DNA from 4 places in the Telluria sp. ZT3P39 genome. Region 1 is predicted to be linked to each of the others. Evidence: predicted binding sites of a transcription regulator. Region 1 holds the regulator's gene; each other region holds the start of a gene.

Region 1 (4,886 bases):
CTCACCGTGCTGCCCGACGAAGAGATCATGAAGACCGACCAGCCGATCGTGATGCAGCTCGGCGCCTCCACCATCCGTGGCACCGGCATGGTCGCGAACAACGCGACCCAGAAGCTGCACCTGGCCAGCCGCGGCCAGATCGTCTATCCGCCACGCGCGCAACGCTAGCGCGCACGTCATCACAGGACAAGCACCCATGAAAAAAATCATCCTTGCCGCCCTTCTTGGCCTGGCCTCCCTCGGCGCCTTTGCCGAGCGCGCCGATTCGCTCAAGCAGGCCGTGATCAACTTCGACACCCTGGACGTCGACGAGGTCACGCAAACCCGCATCCTGACCGGCAACGTCGTGCTCACGCGCGGCACCCTGGTACTGAAATCCGACCGCGCCCAGGTGAAAGAAACTCCGGAAGGCTACATGAGCGTGACGCTTACCGCGGCGCCGGGCAAGCTGGCCACCTTCCGCCAGAAGCGCGACGGCGGCCCGGACCTGTGGGTCGAAGGCCAGGCCCAGCGCATCGAATACGACGAGCGCGCCGAGCTGGTGAAACTGTTCACGGCCGCCGAAGTGCGCGAGCTGGAAAGCGGGCGCATGACCAACGAAATCAAGGGTCCGTTCATCTCCTACGACAACCGCAAGGAAGTCGCCCAGGTGCGCAACGACGCCAGCGGCCAGAGCAAGGTTGGCGGCGGGCGCGGCACCCTGATCATCGCCCCGCGCCGTCCTGCAGCCGCAGAAGGCGGCAAGCAATGACGCTAGCCTCGACAAGCGTGCGCGAAGGCTGCAGCACCCTGATCGTCAAGGGATTGCAAAAGAGCTATGGCAAGCGGCTGGTGGTGCGCGACGTCTCGCTGCAGGTCGATTGCGGCGAAGTGGTCGGCCTGCTGGGCCCGAACGGCGCCGGCAAGACCACCTCGTTCTACATGATCGTCGGCCTGGTGCCGTCGGACGCCGGCTCGATCGACATCAATGGCACCGACATCTCGAGCCTGCCGATCCACCGGCGCGCGGTGCTGGGCCTGTCCTACCTGCCGCAGGAAGCCTCGGTGTTCCGCAAGCTCACGGTGGAAGAGAACATCCGCGCCGTGCTGGAACTGCAGCGCACCGATGAGGGCAAGGCCTTGTCGAAGGACGAGATCAACGAGCGCCTGGACACCCTGCTGGCCGAGCTGCAGATCGAGAAGCTGCGCGAGAGCCCGGCGCTGTCGCTGTCCGGCGGCGAGCGCCGCCGTGTGGAGATCGCGCGCGCGCTGGCGACCAACCCGCGCTTCGTGCTGTTAGATGAGCCGTTTGCCGGCGTGGACCCGATCGCCGTGATCGAGATCCAGCGCATCGTGCGCTTCCTGAAAGAGCGCAACATCGGCGTGCTGATCACGGACCACAACGTGCGCGAGACGCTCGGCATCTGCGACCGCGCCTACATCATCAACCAGGGGGCGGTGCTGGCCTCGGGCCGTCCGGACGACATCATCGCCGACGAGTCGGTGCGCCGCGTCTACCTCGGCGAACACTTCCGCATGTGACCATGAAACAGTCCCTGCAACTCCGCACTTCGCAGCACCTGGCGCTCACGCCGCAGCTGCAGCAGTCGATCCGCCTGCTGCAGTTGTCCACGCTCGAACTGCACCAGGAGCTCGAGCAGATACTGACCGATAACCCGCTGCTCGAACGCCTCGACGATCCGCTCGACCACTCGGTGCGCCTGCTGGCCGACGGCGCCATCAACAGCGCCCCCGCCAGCGGCGAAGCCCCGGCCGCGCAGCCGGCACAGGAAGGCGGCGAAGGCGAGGGCGCCAAGCCAGAGGCCGACGGCTTCGAAGACGGTGACCGCGACCGCGGCGAGCCTGACGGCGACTGGGGCGGCGAGGGCGGGGGCGCGCGCAGCGGCGACGACGAAGACGGCCGTCCGCAGCTGGAAGCCTGCAGCGTGTCGCTGCGCGAGCACCTGGCCGAACAGGTGCGCACCACCGGCTGCAGCGTGCGCGACCGCGCGCTGGCCGAACTGGTGATCGATGCGCTCGACGACAACGGCTATTTAGAGGAGCCGCTGGACGACATCCACGCGCGCCTGCCCGCCGAACTCGAGATCGAGATGGACGAGCTGCGCTGCGCGCTGGCGCTGGTGCAGAGCCTGGACCCGCTCGGCTGCGGCGCCCGCAGCGCGGCCGAATGCCTGGCCCTGCAGATCCGCCGCATGCCGGGCGTGCCGATGGTGACGCGGCGCCTGGCGCTGAAGATCGTCGAAGGCTACCTGAGCTGGTTCGCACAGCGCGAATACACCAAGCTCAAGAAGGCGCTGGACTGCGACGACGAAGACCTGCGCGAAGTGCAGGCCGTGGTCCGCCAGTGCAATCCGCATCCGGGCGCGGCCTTTGCGTCTGCCACCTCCGACTACGTGGTGCCGGACGTGATCGTGCGCCGCGCCAAGAGCGGCTGGTCGGTGATGCTGAATCCGGACGTGATGCCGAAATTGCGCGTCAACTCACTCTACGCCAACCTGCTCAAGCAGGGAAAAAGCGAAAGCCAGATGGGCGCGCAGCTGCAGGAAGCCAAGTGGCTGATCAAGAATATGCGCCAGCGTTTCGATACAATTTTGCGTGTGGCGGAGGCGATTGTAGAGCGCCAGCGCAACTTTTTCAGCCATGGCGCGGTTGCCATGCGTCCGCTTGTGCTGCGCGAGATTGCTGATACACTAGGCCTACACGAGAGCACGATTTCTCGCGTTACAACGCAGAAATACATGCTGACCCCCCACGGCATGTTTGAACTGAAATACTTCTTCGGAAGCCACGTCGCCACCGAAGCGGGGGGAGAAGCATCTTCCACGGCGATCCGCGCGCTTATTGCGCAATTGACAGGAGCAGAAGACCCTAAGAACCCTCTATCCGACAGCAAGATCGCGGAAATGCTCGGGGAACAAGGTATGGTCATTGCGCGCCGGACGGTAGCCAAATACCGTGAGGCGCTCAAGATTCCTCCCGTCAGCCTCCGCAAGTCTCTGTAACTGCACTGCCCACACCTACCTTGTGGCGCGGGCAGCGCGACATTTCAAAGGAGTGTGTATGAACCTCACTATCAGTGGTCATCATCTTGAAGTGACTCCCGCAATTCGTGAATACGTTCAGAATAAGCTCGAGCGCATTACCCGCCATTTCGATCACGTGATCGACACCCACGTGTTCCTCGCCATCGATAATCTCACCGAAAAAGAAAAACGGCAGAAAGCCGAGATCAACCTGCAAGTATCAGGAAAAATTTTGCATGTGGCCAGTGCCGCGCAAGACCTGTACGCGGCGATCGACACGCTGATGGACAGGCTGGACCGCCAGGTCATCAAGCATAAATCCATGCTGCAAAATCATAATCACGTGGCGCACAAGCGCCTGCCGGATCTCGGCGAAGCAGCCGCAGCGTAAATACGCGCAGCAGCAATGACAGCGAGGGCGTCTGAGGGGACGCCCTTTTTGCATCCAACAGGCTTCGCGTGCACGCGACTGTTCGGTAAAATGGATGTTTTTTCGATCACAGCACATCCCATGACCGACACCGTCCTGACCCGCGTCGCCAACCGCACCGGCGTCATTACGCTCGACCGGCCGAAGGCCCTGAACTCCCTGTCGCTCGACATGGTGCGCGCGCTCACCGCGATCCTGCGCGACTGGCAGCATGACACCGGCATCGACGCGGTCGTCATCACCAGCTCGAGCGAGAAAGCCTTGTGCGCGGGCGGCGACATCCGCTTCTTCCACGAGATGGGGCATGTGGGGCCGACTGGCGGCAGCGCGCTGCTGGAAGACTTCTTCACCGAAGAATACGCACTGAACCACCTGATCCATTTCTACCCGAAGCCGTATATCGCGCTGATGGATGGCGTGGTGATGGGCGGCGGCATGGGCATCGCCCAGGGCGGCCCCGATTGCGGCCTGCGCATCGTCACCGAACGCAGCAAGGTCGCCATGCCCGAGGTGAATATCGGCCTGTTCCCCGATGTCGGCGGCAGCCATTTCCTGTCGCACGCGCCGGGCCAGCTGGGCCAGTACCTGGGCCTCACCGGTTTGACGATCGGCGCGGCCGACGCGATCTACGTGGGCCTGGCCGACCTGTTCGTGCCGGGCGAGAAGATGGGCGAGTTGATGGCGCTGGTGGATACTACTGCGGGCGCGGATCTGCCGGCAGCGATCCGCGCGTTTGCCGCGCAGTGTGCGGGTGCTGCCGGCGCGAGCGAACTGCAGGCGCAGCGCGCGGTCATCGATGCGCATTTCGGCGCTTCCTCGGTGGCCGCCATCATGGCATCGCTCGCGCGCGACGAGAACCCGTTCGCGCAAAAAGCCTTGAAAGCCATGCGCCAGCGCTCGCCCCTGATGATGTGCGTCACCCGCGAACTCCTGCAGCGCGGCGCCGCGCTCGACGTGGCCGATTGCCTGCGCATGGAGCGCTCGCTGGTGCGCCACAATTTCGAACACGGCGAGGTGCTCGAAGGCGTGCGGGCGCTGGTGATCGACAAGGACAATGCGCCCAAGTGGACTCCGGCGACGCTGGAAGAAGTCACGCCGGAGATGGTGGCGAAATTCTTCGAGCCGGTCTGGCCTGATTACGCGCATCCGCTGCGGCACCTGTAGCAAGAAACACGGTTGATCCGGCTCGTACTTCGATGCCGGCGCGTCTATTCGATGTGGCCTGGTTCGAGCAAGGGCCTGCACTGCCAAAGCGCAGGCCCTAGTGCGCCCTATAGGGGCATGCCAAACGCAATGGCACCCGTCAGTGCCGAGACGCTCGGCACGCCGACCAGGACGATCGACGTACCAGGCAGGCTGATGAGTAGATCGTTGCCGGTGTCAGTGACATACTTCGCGATGAAAGCATCGACGCTCATCGGCGTTGAGAAGAA
Region 2 (4,886 bases), on a different contig from region 1:
CATCCCGGCCAGGCGCTCGCGCATCAGGGGTTCGTCTTCGGCGATCAGCACGCGGGTCATGCAGGCTCCTTCATCATGAGCGGCGCCGCAAGGGGCAGCGCCAGTTCGGCCACCACCCCCGGCTCGGCGTCGCGCAGGACCAGGGCGGCGCTGTCGCCATAGGCCAACTGCAGCCGGCGGCGGACGTTGTCGAGGCCTGCGCCGCTGCCGGGCGTGTCGCTCATGCCGACCCCGCTGTCGTGGACGCGGACCGTCACGCCTCCATCGGCGGCCAGCGCCGTCACCAGGATCGCGCCGCCGCGTAACGAGGGCTCGATGCCGTGCTTGATCGCGTTCTCCACCAGGGTCAGGACGATCATGCTCGGTACCTCCACCTGTTTCAAGGTCTCGGGCAAGGACAGGTCGAAGCGCAGCCGGGCGCCCATGCGGGCCTGCATCACGCGCAGGTAGGATGCGGTGGTCGCGAACTCGGTGGCCAGGCTGACCTGTGCGCTGCGCATGTCGCTGAAGCTGGCGCGCAGGAAGGCGATCAGGTCGGCGGTCAGGGCTGCGGCGCGAGGGGCGCCATCGGCTGCCAGCTGCTGCACGGCGCCGAGGGTGTTGAACAGGAAGTGGGGCTCGATCTGGGCCCGCAGCATGCGTAGCTGCGATTCGCTCACTTCGCGCGCCATCCGTTCGCGTTCGGCCTCGCGTTGCAGCTCCGCGGCCTGGAGCGCATATTGCCGGCGGCGCCAGGCGCCCACCAGCAGGATCGGCGCCGCGAGGAGCAATCCGGCGCCGACAGCGGTAATGCCCAGGCGGGACAGGCGCGGGAAGATGTCGTCCAGTGAGTGGCCGTTGGAGAGCATCAGGACGATAAAGGAGGCAAGAGCACCAAGCAGCGCGCCGCCGATGGCGCCAGTCACCAGCTTGCCCTTGGCGCGCAGGATCTCGGTGGGGCTGTACCACATGCTCAGTCCACCGGCGAGGAGGAGGAAACCGGCCAGGTTGAACAGGATGACCGCCGGCACCAGTCCTGGATCATCGAACACGAGGTGCTGTACGACGGCGAGCAGCGTGAAGCCCGCGGCCCACTTGCCGACTGCCTTCCAGAGCCGGGCGCCGCGGTAGGTGATGCAGAACTCGCGCAGGCGGGCGCGCTCGACCGGCGTCATCGCGGCCAGCTTGCCGGCGTTCCAGCGCCGGAAGCCCGGCGGCGTCTTCGTTGCGAGCTCCGGGTGCAGCAGCACGGCGAGCTGCTCCTGTTCCAGGTCGTCATACCAGTTCATCAGGCGGCGCCACATGGTGTTCTCCTTTTATTAATACTATAAAGCAATGGAGACAGTGTAGGAACTGGCGCAGGGTAAGGATAGCGAGACGCGACAAACGACGGCAGTGCGGGAACGAAGCACGAAAGGGCGACGGCGCCGTGCTACCATGCCGGCCCCCCGGGAGACCCAGCATGCACGACACCATCTACCGCATTCGCGCCATGCGCGCGCATTGGTGGGCCATTTGCTGGAGCCGGCACGGCTGCGCGGTTTATCGGCGTCGGCGCTGGTGTCGGTACAGGACACGGCCGGATTCTGGTCGGGCCTCGGCTACCGCGCAAGCAGCCCTGGATGCCTGGCCGCGCGCGCCGCGCTCGCCACCTATCCCGGCGCCGCACAGTACATGACGCGCGCGCTTACTGGACCCGGCGCACCTTCGCCGAGCTGTTAGAACCGTCCACCTTCAGGAACAGCGTACCGAACACGTTGCGTTCGATCGTCACCTTCGCCTCGCGCCTGCGCGGCAGGATGGCTTCGCTGCCGTCGGTGATGCGCCAGACCTGGCCATTGGCGAGGCGGATCTGCGAACCCGGTCCCCAGCCTTCGAAGTCGCCCACGACGGTGCTCGTCACCGAGGCCGGTTCGGCTTCGCGCCGCTTGACGGCTTCCATGCCGAAGTCGGCTTCCCTGCTGCGGGCAGGTGCGGCTGCCTGAGCGCTTGCCGACTGGGCCGCGGGTTTGGCGCCGAGCTGGATCGCGTCGTAGCAGGCCAGGCGCGCGCCGGTGTCGCCCAGGGTGCGGCACGTCAGGATGGCGGCATCGTCCGCCAGCGCGGCGCCGGACAGGAGGACCAGGGGGAGAAACAGGGGAAGCACTTTCATCGGGTCATTCCTTAGTGGTTGCACAACAGACAGATTATATCGGCACGGCTTCCGTTGCGGCCGTTTCCGTCCAGAACTAAAACGTGGCGGCTAGTGTCGGAAAATTTAACAATCGCCCTTCGTTGTAATTTTGGTTACATGGAAATATCCACAAAATCAAGGGCTTATGCAGAGTAACGGAACAAGGCGTGAATATTGCTTTGATTAAATAACGTAGATACTTTTTGGAGCTTATCGTGACCGTAAAACACCTCTTTGCCATGCTGGCCTGCGCATTTTCCGCGCACGCGGCGCAAGCCGACGTCATGTACAGCTGGCATGAGACCCAGGATAGCCCGACCATGCCGTGGGACATCCGCCTGGATCTGGTTTTCTCGGACGCTGCGGTCGCCGCGGGCTCCCTGATGCTGGGAATCAACAATTTGTGCCGCGACCCCGGCTGCATCGATTCACAAACCAGCTTGCTGTCGTTGCGCTATTCGGTGGAGTACCCGGGTGGCAGCCGCAACATCATCGACTACCAGACCGGCAGCCCACCAAACAGGTTCGAAGACCGCATCTGGCTGGCATTGGATTTCCTGCCGGGCGGCTTCCTGAGCGGCGAGATCCGCGCCAACAACGGCGAGTCCGACTTCCACCTGGCCAGCGAGGGGCGTACCTTCACCCTGCTGGCCGCGCGCAGCGACCAGGGGCCGTGCGGCATGTCGCTGGACTGCTTCGGCACCCAGGGCTTGTTGAAGCAGGCTGAGCCGGCGAACGTGCCGGAACCGGCGTCCTGGCTGGTGTTCGGCGCCGGCGCGCTGGCGGCGATGTCGGCGCGCGTGAAGTGGCTTCGGTCGAAGAATGATCGAAAATTTCGATGAAAGCCCCGCACATTATCCGTTTTTCAGTTCTCCTCGAACCGAGCATAATGGCTCCATCGCATCGAACAAACGCTAGCGGGCAGCAATAGGCCACGCAGTCCCGCGATGATCGATGGGTTCGATGGTCCACCCCATACCAAGGAGAACTCCATGTTGAACGTTCGTAAAAGCAATGAGCGCGGCGCCGCCAGTTTCGGTTGGCTCACATCCCAACATACTTTTTCGTTCGGCCATTACCAGGATCCGCAGCACATGGGCTTCGGACCGCTGCGGGTGATCAACGAAGACCACGTGGCGCCGGGCCGCGGCTTCGAGTCGCACGGCCACCGCAACATGGAAATCATCTCCTACGTGCTTGATGGCGCGCTGGAGCACAAGGACAGCATGGGCAACGGCTCGGTGCTGCGCTACGGCGACGTGCAGCGCATGAGCGCCGGCAGCGGGGTGGTGCACAGCGAGTTCAATCACTCGAAGGACGCAGGCGTACATTTCCTGCAGATCTGGATCGAGCCGAACACGGTGGGCGAGGCGCCGGGCTACGAGGAAAAGCATTTCGACGCCGCCTCGAAGCAGGGCCGGCTGCGCCTGATCGCCTCGAACGACGGGCGCGAAGGCTCGGTGTCGATGCGCCAGGATGCGTCGATCTACGCCACCATCATGAACGGCGGCGATACGCTGGACCACCCATTGGCGGCCGGGCGCCAGGCCTATGTCCACGTGATCCGCGGCAGCGCCACGGTCAATGGCGTGCCGCTGGCCGGCGGCGATGCGCTGAAAGTGACCGGTGAAGACGCCGTGCAGCTGGCCGGCGCCGCGGACGCCGAGATCCTGGTGTTCGACCTGCCGCAGTAAAAAGAGGCGGGCAGGCAGGGGCGCGCCCGCCGCGCTCCTCCTGGGTGGCATGGCCGCGCCGTTTGGACTACTATTCCAGCAGTCCTGGGCAAGGACCCATCCACTCCACGAGCCAGAGGAGAGCGGCATGCCAGACTCGACACAACCGATCCTCGTCAGGCGCGACCGCTGTCCCGGTTGCCACCGCGATGCCGGCAAGCTGCTCTACAGCGAACCGCTCGACAGTCCCGGCATCACCCGCTACATGCAGGAGCATTACGAGCGCCGGGTCGACCGCGCGTTTGCCGGCTACGACTACCAGCTGGCGCGCTGCGACCACTGCTCGCTGGCCTACCAGGCCCAGGTGCCCTCCTTGGTGCTGCTCGAAGAAATCTACGACCGCTGGCTGCCCGATACCGAGCGCGCCGCGGTGGCCTCGCGCTTCGACCTGAACGACTACCGCTACCTGGCCGGCCAGGTGGAATTCGTGCTGGCGCATTTCGGCCTGCGGCCCAGCGAGATCAAGGCGCTGGACTTCGGCTTCGGCTGGGCCGAATGGTCGAAGATGGCCAGTGCCTACGGGCTCGACGTCTGCGGCGCCGAGCTGTCGCAGGTCCGGATCGCCTATGCGAAATCGGTCGGCATCCGTATCGTCGAGTCCGATGCGCTGCCTGAGCGTGCATTCCACTTCATCAATACCGAACAGGTATTCGAGCACCTGCTCGAGCCGGGCGCGGTGCTGAAACAGCTGGCCGCGGCGCTGCGCCCTGGCGGGCTGGTCAAGATCAGCGTGCCCGATGCGGGCAAGGCGATCCGCAAGCTGCTGGGCGCAAGGAGCTTTGCCGCCCTGGGCAAGGACGACATCATGCCGATCGCGCCCTTCGAGCACATCAACTCATTCACCTACGATTCGCTGGTGGCGATGGGGCGCGAGGCGGGGCTCGCGCCGCTGCGGCCCTCGCTGCGCAAGCTCTACAACAGCAGCTCGGGCTGGATGGATCCGAAGTCCGCCCTCAAGACCCTGGCGCGGCCGCTGTACCGGCACGTCTACCCGAAAAGCA
Region 3 (4,886 bases), on a different contig from region 1:
GAGACCAGCAGCAGGGTGGTGCCCTCCTTGCGGAACTGGCGGATGCGGTCGAAACTCTTGTGCTGGAAATAGGCGTCGCCCACCGACAGCGCTTCGTCCACGATCAGGATGTCCGGGCGGCGCGCGGTGGCGACCGAAAAGGCCACCCGCATCTGCATGCCGCTCGAGTAGACGCGCACCGGCTGGTCCATGTACTCGCCGATGCCGGCAAAATCCTCGATCTGCGGCATCAGCGCCGTGATCTCGGGCACGGTCATGCCCAGCAGCTGGCCGGCCATGTAGACGTTCTGGCGGCCGGTGAAATCGGGATGGAAGCCCATGCCCAACTCCAGCAACGCCGCCACGCGGCCCTGCATCGCCACCGTGCCGGTGGTCGGCTGGGTGGTGCCGGTGATGAGCTTGAGCAGGGTGCTCTTGCCCGCCCCGTTGATGCCGATCAGGCCCACCGCTTCGCCGGGCGCGACCTGGAAGCTGATGTCGGTCAGCACCCATTTGAGCTTGTGGCGCGGGCCGCGCATCGGCAGCAGCCATTCGCCCAGGCGCGACCAGCGCGTCGGGTACTGCTTGTAGGCCTTGCCCAGCTTGGAGACGACGATCGTGCCCATCAGAGTTCGTCCACCATCTCGCCCGAGCGCTTGCGGAACAGGCGCATGCCGAGGATGCACAGCAGCAGCGCCATCAGGGCTGCGGGAATCAGGGAATTCCAGTCGGGCAGCCGGCCTTCGACCAGGATCTGCTGGTGCGCCTGCACCACGGCGGCCATCGGGTTGTAGACCAGCACCGGCCGCACCGCTTCCGGCAGGATGCTGGCCGGGTAGACGATGGGCGTGAGCCAAAACCAGAATTGCATGGCGATGGTGACGAACTGGCCGACGTCGCGGAAGAACACGTTCAGGATGCCGCTGACCATGCCCAGGCCGATGGCCAACAGGATCTGCAGCAGCAGGACCGGGACGATGGCAAAGAACACGAGGCCCGGGAAGTTGCCGGTCGCGATCAGGAAGACGGCGAACAGCCCGAAGATGATGCCGAAATTGACCAGCGCATTGAGCACGACGATCAGCGGCAGGCAGATGCGCGGGAAGCTGATCTTCTTGATCAGGTTGGCCTGCTCGAGGAACATGTTCTGGCCGCGCGCGACGATCTCGGCGAACAGGCCCCAGGTCAGGATGCCGGCGCACAGGTAGATCGAATAGGCCGCGCCGGAGTCGTTGCCGGGCAGCTTGGCACGCATGACCTCGGAAAAGATCACGGTGTAGACGAGGATCATCGCGAGCGGACTCAGCACGGACCAGACGGCGCCGAGCATGGCGTTCACGTATTTCGACTGGAATTCGCGCTTGACGCTGCCCAGCACGAAACCGCGGTAGGCCCACAGGCCTCGCAGCATCAGGGGCGAGATCATGAGGCGGCCCGTGCTGGCAGCGCCCCGGTCGGGTGCGTCAGGGTTGTGGTCATGTGGAATGGCTGAGCCGGATGAGCCCGAAATTATACTTCATCCAACAGCCGCTCCGTTGTTACAGATGTAACATCTTGTCGTAAGTCAATAAGAAGTTGTCACGGAGGTGTAGCAGGCAGACGCGCGGGGGGAGCTCGTCTATACGTAGGGTGGGCGAGTCCCTCGCCCGCGCGTTCAAATCACGGTCGAATTGAGGCGCTGGCCTTTCATGCACTGGTTTTACGCCCTCCCTGCTCAACTACCCAAATTGGTAAAAATCCCCACCGCCAGCTCCGCCCACACATACACGAACGCCAGCGCAATCGCCCCACCCACAAGCACGCGCTGCTTCGCCGACTTCACCTTGCGCGACGCAAACACAAACGCCAGCCCGGTCACCATCAGCAAGATACCCATCACGACGAAATCCGAGACGGTCCAGTCGACTTCACCGGTGAACTGCATCGCCACCAGCGGAATCATCAGCACGGCGGCGGTCGCCGCGACGACGTAGGAGATGCTTTTTCCGAGGCTGCGCTTCGTGTCGAGGCTGTTGCCGGTCAGGGTGCTCATGGTGGTCTCCGAGGGGGGCGAGGAAGCCGGCAGGCGGGCGGGCATGCCACAAATGTATCACGCGTCGTCCAGTGCCGCCACTGGCGCAGCAGGCTGCGAGGGTAGTGATCGCACACCGGCATGTGGTGTCGATATTCTTTACAGGAAAAATTAGTTTAATTTGAACATTGTTTAAAATCAGCAACTTATAGTGCTGGCACGTTACGTGCTTAGTTCCTGCCATAAACAATTAAAAGGGATGAACATGAAACGCTTTCTCACCACCGCAGTCCTGGCCCTTTGCGTCAGTGCCGGCGCTACCGCCGCACCAGTTGTCGGCAATACCTACCTCGACGCGAACAACCAATCGTGGAAATACATCGGCATGTTCAACGTCGCCGGTGGCCCAAGCTGGCAGACCAATGGCGTGACCTATAACGGCATCGAAGCGGCAACGCTGGTGTTCGGCGCCGTTGCCCCAGGCAGCGCGTATGCCATCAGCACCGTCGACAATTTCGTTAACCACCTCGCGTGGTACGACGGTTATGGCCAGATCAACCACCTGAACAATGGCGGCGGCAATGTCGGCCTGGGTGAGAACATCAACGAAGACCTCGACGGCAACGGTTACAGCTACGGTGGCCAAGGCAATGGCGACTGGTCTGCCTACATCCGCGACCACGTCGGCAATGCCTCCACCTCGAACAATTACGTCTTCACCCGCCAGTCGGACGTACCGGAGCCGGCAACGATCGCCCTGACCCTGCTGGGCGTCGCGGCAATCGGCGCCAGCCGCCGCAAGAAGGCCTGATAGCCGGTGGCGCGGCCATCCCGGCGCGGCCGGGATGGCTGGCGTCGGCCTGCATCGGTTCGTTGCCGATCTGAAGGCCTGATCGTTTTTCCTGCCGGGCCGCCCGACGCGGCGACCCGGACATCACCCCCCCTGCACCAGCCTCTGCAAAGCATCCGGATCCAGAATGATCAAGCGGTGCGCATCCTTCTGCACCACCCCCTGCTGCACCAGCGTCAACAGCGCCCGCGTCACCGTTTCGCGGCTGGTATTGATCATGTTCGCGATATCCTGGTGGGTCGGCAGGTTCTCCACCACGCGGGTGCCGTCCGGCCCCGGGGTGTGCTGCATCAGCGCGATATAGGTGAAGATGCGGCGGGTCGTGTTGTTGATGCTGAGCAGGGCGCGGAATTCGGAATCGCGCTGGATCTTCTGCGCCAGGTGGCCCAGCATCTTGCGCGCCACCGAGGGCGAATGCGAGAACAGGTGCAGCGCGACCGTGGCCGGCAAGAAGGCCACCAGCACTTCGGTGGTCGCCACCACCGAGGCCGAGCGGGTCGAATCGTTGATCAGGGCGATTTCGCCGAAGAAGTCGCCGGCCGACAGCATGCGCAGGCCGACCGAGCGGCCGTCTTCCGTTACGTCCACCACCTGCAGGTGGCCCGACAGCAGGAACAGCAGGCCGTCGCCGCTGCCGCCCTTGTGCAGCACCACCGACCGCTTGGGGTAGTGGCGGAAGCGCAATTCGCCGCGCACCTGCAGGATTTCCTCGTCCGTCAGCTCGGACAGCAGCGGAATCTTGCGCAGGTGGATCTGGACCTGGCGTTCCTGGACCTCCTGCGGTGCGGGCGGTTCGGGTTGGTCACGGCGCTGGGGAAGCTTGGCGGAAGAACTCATCGATGGGTCAGGTTTCGTCAAAAATGCCCGATGGCGAAGGCGGGGAGGGCGACAAAGGCGATACCGGCCGCGTTGGCGGCCAGGTCGCGCCAGCAAAAGCGCCGGTCGGGCACCAGGCCTTGCAGGCATTCGAGCAGCCAGCCGCCGACCAGCAGGCCGGCCAGCCACCAGGCGGTTTCGACGCGTCCCTGGGCGACCCGCAGGGCCAGCACGGTGAGCAGGGCAAAGGCGGCGAAATGCAGCAACTTGTCGTTGGGCAATGGGGGTAGCCAGCGGTTGGGCACCAGGCAGCCGGCCCCGAGCCCGGCCGCGGCGCAGGCAAACACGATCACATCTGGGGCCATCGGCAATGCTTCCCTTTCATTGAAACCAGCGGCGGCAAGGCTGGAATCAAGGGTATTGCCATTGCCAACTCAGCTGTAGCTGACGGTTATTGTACTGAAAGATGCTGATGTTTTCCCGGTTGCGGACCATGCGTCCCTCTAGCGCAACAGTCTGGTTCTTGGCAAGCTGCCAGGTCAGGGCCGCGCGCAGCACCTGGGTGCGCTGGGCGCGGACCTGGCCGATCAGCAGTTCGGGCGAGTAGGGCGAGGCGCTGTCCCACTGCTGGCGTGTCCAGGCCAGCTCGCCGCTGGTGTCCCAGCCGAGCGGCCGGCGCAGCGTCAGCGTCAGGTAATTGCCATGGCGGTTGCCGCCCGGACGGTCGCTGCGCGCGCGGTCGCTCAGCAGGCCGAAGGTGGCGCTGGTGGAGAGCAGGCCGGCCTGGTGGGCCAGCAGCGCACGCGCCTCCAGCACGTCGGAGTCGAAGGTGCGCAGGGTCAGGTATTCGGTATGGGTGGCGCTGGCGGTCAGGTAGAGCTGGGTATTGGAGGGCAGCGGCAGCGGCGGGGCTACCCTTGCCTGCGCCTGGGCCTGCTTCTGGTAGAGCCGGCCGCCCATGGTCGTCACGCCCAGTGAGCCCGTGGTGCGCAGGGTCCAGGCGCCGAAGCGCCATGGCGATTCGATGCCGCCATACAGCGCGCCGGTGTCGTAGGCGCGCATGCTGTCGTAGCGGCGCTGCTGGAATTGCAGGAAACCGAGGCTGCCGTTGCTGCCCAGCGCGCGCACGTAGTCGGCGCCCAGCACGGTGTAGCCGTCGCGCTTGGGCAGGAAGTCTTCCAGCAGCGGCAGTTCGACGTCGCCGTTCGGGCCGGTGACGATGAAGGTCGA
Region 4 (4,886 bases), on a different contig from region 1:
AAGACCTCGTACGGCGGATCAAGGCTGATCCCGATTATCACAAGCTGGTCAGGACGCGTTCGCGCTTCGGCTGGACCCTCACCTGGGCGATGATGATCGTCTACTACGGCTTCACGCTGCTGGTCGCCTTCAACAAGGAGTTCCTGGGCACCCGCATCGGCCAGGGCGTCACGACCTGGGGCATCCCGCTCGGCCTGTTCGTCATCCTGTTCACCATCGCGATCACCGGCATCTACGTGCGCCGCGCCAACGGCTTGTACGATGAGCTGACCGAGGCCATCCGCAAGAAGGTGGGAGCATGAAACACCCGCTCCGTTTCCTGGCCACGCCGGCCCTGTTCGCGCTGTCCGGCATCGCCATGGCCGCACCCGACCTGGGCCAGGCCACCCGGCAGGCCACCAACTGGACCGCGATCACCATGTTCGCGGCCTTCGTCATCTTCACGCTCTTCATCACCAAGTGGGCGGCGTCGAAAACCCGTTCCGCCTCCGATTTCTACACCGCGGGCGGCGGCATCACCGGTTTCCAGAACGGGCTGGCAATCGCGGGCGACTTCATGTCGGCCGCTTCCTTCCTCGGCATTTCGGCGGCCGTCTTCCTCGACGGATTCGACGGGCTGATCTACGCCATCGGCTTCCTGGTCGGCTGGCCCGTCATCACCTTTTTAATGGCCGAACGCCTGCGCAACCTGGGGCGCTTCACCTTTGCCGACGTCGCCGCCTACCGCTTCCACCAAAAACCCATCCGCGTGTTCGCCGCCTCGGGCACCCTGGTCGTGGTGCTGTTCTATCTCATCGCCCAGATGGTCGGCGCAGGCCAGCTCATCAAGCTGCTGTTCGGGCTGGACTACTGGATCGCGGTGGTGATCGTCGGCGTGCTGATGATGGTCTACGTGCTGTTCGGCGGCATGACCGCCACCACCTGGGTGCAGATCATCAAGGCCGTGCTGCTGCTGTCGGGCGCCTCGTACATGGCCTTCGCGGTCCTGGCGCAGTTCAACTTCAGCCCGGAGAAATTGTTCGCCACCGCGACCGAGCTGCACGACAAGGGCTTTTCCATCATGGGGCCGGGTAACTTCGTCAAAGACCCGATCTCGGCGATTTCCTTCGGCATGGCCTTGATGTTCGGCACCGCCGGCCTGCCGCACATCCTGATGCGCTTCTTTACCGTCCCGAGCGCCAAGGAAGCGCGCAAGTCGGTGCTCTGGGCCACCACCTGGATCGGCTATTTCTACATCCTCACCTTCATCATCGGCTTCGGCGCGATCGTGCTGGTCGGGACCAATCCCGACTTCAAGGATGCCGCCGGCAAGCTGCTGGGCGGGAACAACATGGCGGCGGTGCACCTGGCCAAGGCCGTGGGCGGCGACATCTTCCTCGGCTTCATCTCGGCGGTGGCCTTCGCGACCATCCTCGCGGTGGTGGCCGGCCTGACCCTGTCCGGGGCCTCGGCCGTCTCGCACGACCTGTACGCCACCGTGTTCGCCAAGGGCACGGCCACCAGCAGCAGCGAGCTGCGGGTCTCGAGGATCACCACCGTTTGCCTCGGCTTCATTGCGGTGCTGCTCGGTATCGCCTTTGAAAAGCAGAACGTGGCCTTCATGGTGTCGCTGGCGTTCGCCATCGCGGCCTCGGCCAATTTCCCGGTGCTGTTCATGTCGGTGCTCTGGAAAGACTGCACCACGCGCGGCGCGACGGTCGGCGGCTTCCTCGGCCTGGGCACGGCGGTGCTCCTGACGGTGGTATCGAAGTCGGTCTGGGTCGACGTGCTGGGCAATGCGCAAGCGATCTTCCCCTACACCTCGCCGGCGATCTTCTCGATGCCGATCGGCTTCTTCGGCATCTGGCTGTTCTCGGTAATGGACAAGAGCCCGCGCGCGGCCATCGACAGGGCCGGCTTCGAGGCACAGGAAGTACGGTCGGAAACCGGCATCGGCGCATCGGGCGCCAGCGGGCATTGAGCCCGGGCTGGAAACAGCCGCCCAACCCCGCTACGGCGGGGTTTTTTATTGCTATGATGTTCCATTTGCTGTTTCAGTGTGAAACATGGTGAAACGCAACAGGCGAGAAAAACCGCAGGAACGCGCTTAAGTGCTTGAATTTCCGTCCAATCGCCTGCCCGCACACGCTGGCACGCCCCTTGCATTAGTGGGCTGGTATTCGTTCAACGTATCAATTGAAAGGTTTCGCATGAGCCAGTATTCCGCCGGTGCGGCATTCCGCAAGGCAGTCCAGGAAGAATTCCCGCTGCAGGTCGTCGGCGCCATCAATGCCAACCACGCCCTGCTGGCCAAGCGCGCCGGTTTCAAGGCGATCTACCTGTCCGGCGGCGGCGTCGCGGCCGGCTCGCTGGGCCTGCCGGACCTGGGCATCTCGAACCTGGACGACGTGCTGGTCGACGTGCGCCGCATCACCGATGTGTGCGACCTGCCGCTGCTGGTCGACATCGACACCGGTTTTGGCGCCTCTGCGTTCAACGTCGCGCGCACGGTGCGCTCGTTATCGAAGGCCGGCGCGGCCGCCTGCCATATCGAAGACCAGGTCGGCGCCAAGCGCTGCGGCCACCGTCCGGGCAAGGAAATCGTCGGCCTGGACGAAATGGTGGACCGCGTGAAAGCGGCCGCCGACGCCCGCCTCGATCCCGACTTCGTCATCATGGCGCGCACCGATGCGCTGGCCGTCGAAGGCCTGGACGCCGCGATCGAACGCGCCGTGGCCTGCGTCGAAGCCGGCGCCGACATGATCTTCCCGGAAGCCATGACCAGCCTCGAGATGTACCGGCAGTTCGCCGACGCCGTGAAGGTGCCGGTGCTGGCCAACATCACCGAATTCGGCGCGACTCCGCTGTTCACCGTCGAGGAGCTGAAAAGCGCCCACGTCGCCCTGGCCCTATACCCGCTGTCGGCCTTCCGCGCCATGAACAAGGCGGCCGAAAACGTGTATAACGCGATTCGCCGCGACGGCACCCAGCAGAACGTGCTGGACACGATGCAGACCCGCGCCGAGCTGTACGACCGCATCGACTACCACAGCTATGAACAGAAGCTCGACGCGCTGTTCGCCCAGAAAAAAACCAAGTGATCCAGGAGACCGCATGAGCACCCAGAACAACGACACCCCTACCTTCAAGCCGAAGAAATCGGTGGCCCTGTCCGGCGTCGCCGCCGGCAATACCGCGCTGTGCTCGGTCGGCAAGTCGGGCAACGACCTGCATTACCGCGGCTACGACATCCTGGACGTCGCGACCAGCTGCGAATTCGAGGAAATCGCCTACCTGCTGGTGCACGGCAAGCTGCCTACCCAGGCAGAACTGAAAGGCTACAAGGCCAGGCTGAAATCGCTGCGCGGCCTGCCGCAAGCGGTCAAGAGCGCGCTCGAGGCGCTGCCGGCCGGCGCCCACCCGATGGACGTGATGCGCACCGGCGTGTCGACCCTGGGCTGCACCTTGCCCGAGAAGGACGACCACAACATCCCCGGCGCGCGCGACATCGCCGACCGCCTGATGGCCTCGTTCGGCTCGATGCTGCTGTACTGGTACCACTTCAGCCACGCTGGCCGCCGCATCGAAGTCGAGACCGACGACGATTCGATCGGCGGCCACTTCCTGCACCTGCTGCACGGCCACGCACCGAAAGAGGAGTGGGTGCGCGCCATGCACACCTCGCTCATCCTGTATGCCGAGCACGAATTCAACGCCTCGACCTTCACCGCCCGCGTCATCGCCGGCACCGGCTCGGACATGCACTCGGCCATCACCGGCGCGATCGGCGCGCTGCGCGGCCCGAAGCACGGCGGCGCCAACGAAGTGGCGCTGGACATCCAGAAGCGCTACGAAAACGCGGACGAAGCCGAAGCCGATATCCGCAACCGCGTGGCCAACAAGGAAGTCGTGATCGGCTTCGGCCACCCGGTCTACACCATCAGCGACCCGCGCAACGTGGTGATCAAGGAAGTGGCGCGTTCGCTGTCGGCGGAGGGTGGTTCGATGAAGATGTTCGACATCGCCGAGCGCCTGGAATCGGTCATGTGGGAAGTGAAAAAGATGTTCCCGAACCTGGACTGGTTCTCGGCCGTCTCGTACCACATGATGGGCGTGCCGACCGCCATGTTCACGCCGCTGTTCGTCATCTCGCGCACTTCCGGCTGGGCCGCGCACGTGATCGAGCAGCGCATCGACAACAAGATCATCCGCCCGAGCGCGAACTACGTCGGTCCGGAAGACCTGCAGTTCGTGCCGATCGCGGATCGGAAGTAATCGCAGAATCACCAGCCTCAAGACCGTCGTGCCGGCGAAGGCCGGGATGACGGTTTCACGGTCAGCTAATTAAACGAGCACCGCCATGAACACCAATCACCGCAAACCCCTCCCTGGCACCGCCCTGGACTATTTCGACACGCGCGGCGCGATCGACGCGATCCAGCCCGGCGCCTACGACACGCTGCCCTACACCTCGCGGGTGCTGGCCGAGAACCTGTTGCGCCGCTGCGACCCGGCCACCATGCTTGATTCGCTCAAGCAGCTCATCGAGCGCAAGCAGGACCTCGATTTCCCGTGGTTCCCGGCGCGCGTGGTCTGCCACGACATCCTTGGCCAGACCGCCCTGGTCGACCTGGCCGGCCTGCGCGACGCCATCGCCCTGCAGGGCGGCGACCCGGCCCTGGTCAACCCGGTGGTGCCGACCCAGCTGGTGGTCGACCACTCGCTGGCCGTGGAATGCGGCGGCTTCGATCCGGACGCGTTTGCCAAGAACCGCGCCATCGAAGACCGCCGCAACGAAGACCGCTTCCACTTCATCGAGTGGACCAAGAAGGCCTTCCAGAACGTCGACGTGATCCCGCCGGGGAACGGCATCCTGCACCAGATCAACCTCGAGCGCATGTCGCCGG

Evidence for each region. Region 1 encodes sigma-54, which starts transcription at its own class of promoters, with help from an activator protein. Its sites were predicted from a motif close to TGGCANGNAANCTGCTTT; they were not measured.
Region 2: a site for sigma-54 is predicted at 2,316-2,333, ahead of AC56LR_RS20440 (PEP-CTERM sorting domain-containing protein). Genes of this name have one in related genera too.
Region 3: a site for sigma-54 is predicted at 2,206-2,223, ahead of AC56LR_RS00680 (PEP-CTERM sorting domain-containing protein). Genes of this name have one in related genera too.
Region 4: a site for sigma-54 is predicted at 2,129-2,146, ahead of prpB (methylisocitrate lyase). Genes of this name have one in related genera too.

What each region holds. Positions count from the first base shown of each region.
Region 1 covers NZ_JCASIH010000015.1:1,288-6,173, reverse strand. The annotation lists gene lptC (LPS export ABC transporter periplasmic protein LptC) at 1-168, shown strand, start outside; gene lptA (lipopolysaccharide transport periplasmic protein LptA) at 197-751, shown strand; gene lptB (LPS export ABC transporter ATP-binding protein) at 748-1,521, shown strand; gene AC56LR_RS14720 (RNA polymerase factor sigma-54) at 1,524-3,002, shown strand; gene hpf (ribosome hibernation-promoting factor, HPF/YfiA family) at 3,061-3,414, shown strand; gene AC56LR_RS14710 (enoyl-CoA hydratase/isomerase family protein) at 3,535-4,617, shown strand; partial or broken gene AC56LR_RS14705 (Ig-like domain-containing protein) at 4,725-4,886, opposite strand, start outside.
Region 2 covers NZ_JCASIH010000035.1:9,808-14,693, forward strand. The annotation lists gene AC56LR_RS20425 (LytR/AlgR family response regulator transcription factor) at 1-60, opposite strand, end outside; gene AC56LR_RS20430 (sensor histidine kinase) at 57-1,283, opposite strand; gene AC56LR_RS20435 (hypothetical protein) at 1,667-2,131, opposite strand; gene AC56LR_RS20440 (PEP-CTERM sorting domain-containing protein) at 2,368-2,994, shown strand; gene AC56LR_RS20445 (pirin family protein) at 3,145-3,846, shown strand; gene AC56LR_RS20450 (class I SAM-dependent methyltransferase) at 3,974-4,886, shown strand, end outside.
Region 3 covers NZ_JCASIH010000001.1:173,035-177,920, reverse strand. The annotation lists gene AC56LR_RS00695 (ABC transporter ATP-binding protein) at 1-605, opposite strand, end outside; gene AC56LR_RS00690 (ABC transporter permease) at 605-1,405, opposite strand; gene AC56LR_RS00685 (hypothetical protein) at 1,694-2,011, opposite strand; gene AC56LR_RS00680 (PEP-CTERM sorting domain-containing protein) at 2,256-2,801, shown strand; gene AC56LR_RS00675 (Crp/Fnr family transcriptional regulator) at 2,925-3,677, opposite strand; gene AC56LR_RS00670 (VanZ family protein) at 3,695-4,021, opposite strand; gene AC56LR_RS00665 (tetratricopeptide repeat protein) at 4,068-4,886, opposite strand, start outside.
Region 4 covers NZ_JCASIH010000012.1:17,048-21,933, forward strand. The annotation lists gene AC56LR_RS13095 (DUF485 domain-containing protein) at 1-302, shown strand, start outside; gene AC56LR_RS13100 (cation acetate symporter) at 299-1,960, shown strand; gene prpB (methylisocitrate lyase) at 2,190-3,080, shown strand; gene prpC (bifunctional 2-methylcitrate synthase/citrate synthase) at 3,094-4,254, shown strand; gene acnD (Fe/S-dependent 2-methylisocitrate dehydratase AcnD) at 4,340-4,886, shown strand, end outside.